2 regions of the Pseudolactococcus yaeyamensis genome follow, and region 1 is predicted to be linked to the other one. Evidence: predicted binding sites of a transcription regulator. Region 1 holds the regulator's gene; the other holds the start of a gene.
What was found. The regulator CtsR, encoded in region 1, represses protease genes until heat stress. The targets are predictions, from matches to a motif close to TTGGTCAAAAAAGGTCAAANA.
Positions count from the first base shown of each region.

Region 2: the regulator CtsR is predicted to act here: its motif matches at 1,298-1,318, upstream of clpB (ATP-dependent chaperone ClpB).

Region 1 is NZ_BAAGGP010000040.1:1,967-5,396, forward strand. Features, by position in the region: gene ACYQ21_RS08815 (ATP-dependent Clp protease ATP-binding subunit) at 1-1,516, opposite strand, end outside; gene ACYQ21_RS08820 (CtsR family transcriptional regulator) at 1,570-2,013, opposite strand; gene greA (transcription elongation factor GreA) at 2,624-3,106, opposite strand; gene mltG (endolytic transglycosylase MltG) at 3,217-3,430, opposite strand, start outside.
Region 2 is NZ_BAAGGP010000003.1:78,132-81,561, reverse strand. Features, by position in the region: gene pdxR (MocR-like pyridoxine biosynthesis transcription factor PdxR) at 1-581, shown strand, start outside; gene ACYQ21_RS01470 (hypothetical protein) at 696-869, shown strand; gene clpB (ATP-dependent chaperone ClpB) at 1,457-3,430, shown strand, end outside.

The sequences.
Region 1 (3,430 bases):
AGCGGGTCATCTCGTTTTTAGTCATCTGTGTGACTGGCACACCAGTCAAGTTAGAGACGACCGCAAAGACATCTGACTCACTTACGCGCACTGACTGTTTTTTAACGGTCAGTTTTTCACGTTTCGTATCGAGTTTTTGCAGGTCTTGATTGATGTTTTTAGCTAGGACAAAATCTTGATTGATAATCGCCTCTTGTAGCTGTTCATCAAGTTGTACGGCTTTTTTATCTAGCTTGCTTTGCTCAGATAGATTATTTTTAGCCGAAATTTTAACCGCTGCCGCTGCTTCATCAAGTAAGTCAATGGCTTTATCCGGCAGTCTACGACTTGGCAGATAGCGAACGCTGAGCTGAACGGCTGCCTTGACCGCATCTGGATCAAATTTAACTTGATGATAAGTTTCAAATTTGCTTTGCAGGCCTTCTAGAATAGCAATAGATTCGTCTACTGACGCTTCTTCGACCGTAACTTTCGCAAAGCGACGTTCTAAGGCAGCATCTTTTTCGATGTATTTTTGGTACTCGTTAAAAGTCGTCGCACCAATCAGCTGAAACTCGCCACGCGCGAGTGCAGGTTTCATAATATTTGAGGCATCCGTAACGGAATCTGTACCGCCACCAGCACCAACAATCGTATGCAATTCGTCAACGAAAACAATTGTTTTTGCGTCTTGGCTGACTTCATCGACAATAGCTGTCATGCGGTCTTCAAATTCCCCACGGAATTTAGTACCAGCAACGACATTGGCGATGTTGAGTGACATGAGTCGTACGCCTTCCATATTCGCAGGGATATTGCCAGCAATCATACGTTGCGCCAGACCTTCGATAATGGCAGATTTACCAACACCGGGCTCACCAACAAGAACCGGATTATTTTTCGTACGACGACTCAAAATATGAACCACGCGCTCAATTTCCTTATCACGTCCAATCATCGGGTCAATGCGACCTTGTCTGGCATCTTCAGTCACGTCACGCGCCACTGAATCAAGGGTCGGTGTGATACTTGTCGCCGAAACACCTGATGCGATGTCTCGTTTCCCCATTGGTGTGACAGCTTTTTTCATTATCTTTTTAACGTTCATATTACCAAGCTCAATCAAATCTTTAACGATTTCAGTAATCTTGATTTTATGGAGTTCTAAGATTTTCTTGGCAACATTGTCATCATCTGTCAAAATCACATAGAGAAGATGCTCAGAACCTGTTTCAGCCAAATGATTTTGTGCTGCAAGTGCATCCGCTTCAAGTAAGAGTTGTTCTACCTTAGGTGAAAACTGAATACTTTGAATTGCTTGTGTTTTCTCAGGTAATTGATGCTGTTCGATTTCATCAAGCGCCATCTCAATCGTCACATCGTGGTCTGTTAGAATGTTTTGGCCAAAACTATCGTTGCTCGACAAAATACCCGCCAAAATGTGTGTGGTTTCTGCATAGTCATAACCATTTCCTGCCGCAAAAATGCGAGCAGTCTTGAGAATATCTTCAAGTAGGTGTGTATAATGTTGTGTCATTTATCGTTATTTTCCTTAGTTATAGGGTCACAAGAGACTGGCTGTGTACACCTTTAGTCCATCTTATCCAGTCGATGAATCATTGAGGTTAATAAAATAGCGCGTTGTAAGTCTGTCACGACCGGATGACTTAGCGTTGCAAGCAAGAGATTGCCTTCACGTTCTGTCACAATTTTTTCATTGAACATCAACTGCATGAGATCTTGTACCCTGCTGATGGTCATTTTTTCCGGCATTTTATTCAAAATGTCCATTAAGAAATCATGCGCATCAGAATATTGAATTCTAACAATTCGAATGTAACCGCCACCGCCACGTTTACTTTCAACTTCAAAGCCTTTTGGTAAGGTAAAACGTGTCTTAATGACATAGTTAATCTGACTCGGCACAACGCCAAAATGTTCTGCAATTTCTGAGCGTCGAATTTCAATTCCCGCTGCCTGAGCAAGCAACTCCTTGAGGTACTTCTCTATCATATCTGATGTGTTTGTCACAATTTCTCCTTTCTGCGATTTCACGAAGTAAAATCTTGAAACTTGACCTACGCTAACGCTCCGCCCAAGCTGGGTCATTCGAGAATTATACTCAGTTAAGTAAAGAAAGTAAACAAAATTTTTGAGATATTTTTCGTCAATTCGAGCCGTACAGGCGTACGTCAAGACTCGTCAACGAAGAAGTGACGGAAAATAGCCAAAAATGTTTGCTTTATTTGCTTAGCTGAGTATAATGTCCGTTCAAAGTCTTTCTGCGATTTCACTTCGTGAATTCTTGAAACTTGACCTGCGCTAACGCTCCGTCCAAGCAATAACAGTCACTCAGCATTGGTCAATAAAGATTGCTTAATCATTTGACAATTACTAACTCATATTTGATATTGTTTCTGACCTTGTTTGACCATTGTATCATTTTTTTGAGTGTTTTGCTACTTTCAAGCCTCTTAAAACCTCTTGTAAAAGGGCTTCGCTTAACTGCTTGATTCATAAAACATAACACTCACATACTTTGTATTCAGACAACCCCTATCTATTGTCGAACGATCTATATCTAAACAAACAAAAAACCATCCTCTAATTTAGATGGCTTTATTGTGTTTATATCTTCTAACAATTACTTAGAAGATACTTTGATAATTTCCACCTCCATTTCACCAACTGGCAACGGAATCGTGACTTTATCACCGGTTTTACGGCCAATCAGCGCTGCCGCAATGGGAGATTCATTTGAAATTTTACCATTGAAGGGATCAGCCTCAGCAGACCCAACAATTTTATAAGTTTCTTGTTCATCTTCGCCAATTTCAACAAAAGTAACCGTTTTGCCAAGTGCGACTTCATTGCGTTTCACACCGGCATTGTCAACAATCTCAGCGTTACGAATCATCGTTTCTACTGTTGCAATACGACCTTCAACGAAAGCTTGTTCATCTTTTGCTGCTTCGTACTCCGAGTTTTCTGATAAATCGCCATAAGAACGTGCGACTTTAATTCGTTCAACAACTTCCGCACGTTTAACGAGTTTGAGATTGTCTAATTCTGTTTCTAATTCTTCAAAGCCCTCACGGGTCATTTGATAGTTTTTTGTATCTACCATAATCTAAGATGTTGAGTCACTGATTGTGGGCACGTCTAACACGATATCAATAACCGTTACGCAGTCACAAGTAATGAAACTCATCTCCTTTCACTCTTTTAAATTTAGTCTTATTGTGCTTCTTCTGTGTCTGATGCTACCAATTTGTCATTAACATATTTTTGGACATTCACATCATGCTCAGCCTGAGTTTCTGAGAAATAAACCTTACCAGTCGTGACATCTGCCACGAAATACAAGTCATCATTATCTGTCGGCTCCACCGCAGCCCTGATTGCTGACAAACTTGGATTGGTCACAGGGCCCGGACCATAACCAGGATGA
Region 2 (3,430 bases), on a different contig from region 1:
AGCAATCGCTTGACTATCTCTGTCAAATTGTGCCTAAAAAATCGCAGACGGTATTGATGGAAGAACCGGGTTATCCCAAAGCGCGTGTCATTTTTGAAAATCATCAATTAGCAATTACATCTTCTGAGCTTGACGATAAGGGGCTAGTTATTGCTAATCATCTCTCTCAAGATTTGGATTTGATTTATATCACACCCTCTCACCAATTTCCGACAGGTGTGACGATGCCGATTGGTCGAAGAAAAGAGCTGTTAGCATTTGCTGAAACAAAGAATGCCTTTATCATTGAGGATGATTATGATAGTGAACTTCGCTATTATGAAAAGCCGATTCCTGCTTTGCAATCCATAGACCATTTAGACAGGGTTGTTTATCTGGGCACTTTTTCTAAGGCACTTTCTCCATCTTTAAGAATGAGCTATATGATTCTTCCTAAACCGTTATTAGGCAAATTTAAATATCATTTTGAACAGTTTAATAGCACTGTTAATTTACTGAATCAATACACAGTCGCAAGCATACTTGAAAGTGGTGATTATCATCGTATCGTTCGACGTATGAACCATATTTTTAAGAAATGATTTGAATGTTTTGCCAAGGCATTTTCAGTATTTGAACATCGAATCAAGATTTCTAAAAATATCAGTGGTCAATATTTTTTAGTTGAATTCAATCGAAAAATTAATCAAAAGTTGATGATTGAAAAAGCGATAGAACAAGGTGTTAGAGTTTATTCAACAATGGAGTTTTGGCAAGAAAAAGCAAGTTGTCCAGACAATTCTTTATTTTTGGGGATTAGTAAAATTCAAACAGAGGACATTCAGGATTGTGTAGATAGGCTAAGAAAGGCGTGGTTTGAATTGATTTGAATTTTTTGATGTGAAATTCTACCCTATATTATTGAACCAACAAAATAAACACAAAAGGCTAGGACAAAATGTCCTCAGTCAACGAGAGAGAAAAGTAGACTAGGCTGTGATGATTGTGCCTCAACCAGTTTGTTTTTCTCTTTTTTCGTCTAGTTTTGCAGAAAGTCTCCCAATTTGATAAAATAGCAGCATTGTTTTTACCAAATTCGTATTCTTTTGGCAAAACAATACGAATTTCGCAAGAAAAACGTCATTTTTTTACCAATTCCGTATTGTTTTGGCAGAACAATACGGAATTGGTATTTTGGTATAGCATCAACGTTTTTTACCCGATTTTGTCTTATTTCTGATGATTAGTTTGCTTCTTTACAATTTATCAAGAGCTTTGTTTTTGATGCTCAAATGAATCAAAATTTTTCAAGATAAAAAGTTTGACCTTTATTGACCAAAGCGTTATAATAGGATTTAGAGATAGGATATCTCTGGAATATACTTCTGAAAACAAAGGAGGAAATGAGTTATGGCTCCTAGTGACTTAGAAAATAAATGATTTTTTAAGCAGCTGGGCAGTCGCCTCAACATCTGATATGAATATTGAAAAAATGACAACAACTTTACAACAAGCTTTGGCTGAGGCGCAAAAAATCGCGCAAGTTCGCCAACATCAACATATAGAAATCGCACATCTTTGGAAATTCATGATTCAGCCTGGGCAGTTTGCGCATGACTTTTATCAAGATTTGGGACTAAATTTAGTCGGTTTTGAAACTGAGATTAATCAGGAATTAGATAAAATTTCAGTCGTCACAGGTAGCAATGTTGCTTATGGTCAGAATTTGAGTCAGAATCTATTTAACTTATTTAGTCAGGCTGAAAAGCTGGCACAATCTCTAAAAGATGAGTTTCTATCCACTGAGACGGTATTGTTAGCACTCTTTTCACAAAGCCATCATCCATTGACCAAGTATTTGAAAGACCATGGTATCACGGAGAAGATGGTTAAGGACAAAATCGAGAGTATGAGAGGAGGGAGTTCGGTGACAAGTCAAAATCAAGAAGAACAGTATGAAGCGCTGAAGAAATATGGCGAGGATTTGGTCGAGAAAGTTCGCGCGGGTAAGATGGATCCGGTGATTGGGCGTGATGAGGAAGTGCGAGATGTCGTGCGGATTTTGTCGCGCAAGACGAAAAATAACCCGGTTTTAATCGGCGAACCCGGTGTCGGTAAAACGGCGATTGTTGAGGGCTTGGCGCAACGGATCGTGAAGAAGGATGTGCCAACGAATCTGCAAGATAAGACGATTTTTAGCTTGGATATGGGCGCGCTGATTGCGGGTGCTAAATTCCGTGGCGAGTTTGAGGAGCGGCTCAAGGCTGTTTTAAATGAGATTAAGCAGTCTGATGGTCGGATTATTCTCTTTATCGATGAGATTCACACGATTGTTGGTGCGGGTAAAACAGAAGGTTCGATGGATGCGGGTAATCTGTTGAAACCGATGTTGGCACGTGGCGAGTTGCACTTGATTGGTGCGACGACGCTGGACGAATACCGTCAAAACTTTGAGAAAGATAAGGCTTTGGAGCGGCGTTTCCAAAAAGTGTTGGTGCAAGAACCGACGGTTGAAGACACGATTTCTATCCTGCGTGGTTTGAAAGAACGCTTTGAAGTGCACCATGGTGTGAAAATTCATGATAATGCTTTGATTGCTGCGGCAACTTTGTCAAATCGTTATATTACGGATAGGTATTTGCCAGATAAAGCCATTGACCTTGTCGATGAAGCGAGTGCAACGATTCGGGTTGAGATGAATTCTTCTCCAACTGAGTTGGATCAAATTACGCGTAAACTTATGCAGCTTGAAATTGAAGAAGAAGCCTTGAAGAAGGAAATAGACGATGGCTCTAAGAAACGTTTGGCGATTCTACAAGAAGAACTTGCCAATACGCGTGAAACAGCTAATGCCTTGAAGATGCGTTGGGAAACTGAAAAAGAGGCAGTAGAAGCGATTCATGCTAAGCGTGCGGAGTTAGAGCAAGCTCGTTTTGATTTAGAAAATGCTGAAAATGAGTACAATCTGGAGCAGGCTGCTGTTCTGCGTCATGGTACAATTCCAAAATTGGAAAAAGAAGTGACTGATTTAGAAAATGCCCAAGAAGCAGATGCCAGCAATCACTTGGTGCAAGAATCAGTGACAGATAATGAAATCGCTCAAGTGATTGGTCGCTTGACTGGTATTCCTGTGACCAAACTGGTCGAAGGCGAAAAAGAAAAGCTCTTGCACTTGGCAGAGACACTACACCAACGTGTGGTTGGGCAAGATGAGGCGGTTAACGCGGTTTCTGATGCCATTATCCGTAGTCGTGCCGGTCTGCAAGACCCTAATAAACCGCTTGGTAGCTTTCTATTTCTTGGTCCGACTGGTGTCGGTAAAACTGAATTGGCTAAAAGTTTAGCCGAAGACCTCTTCGATTCAGAAAACCACATGGTGCGGATTGACATGAGTGAGTACATGGAAAAACATAGTGTCTCACGTTTGGTTGGTGCACCTCCAGGATATGTT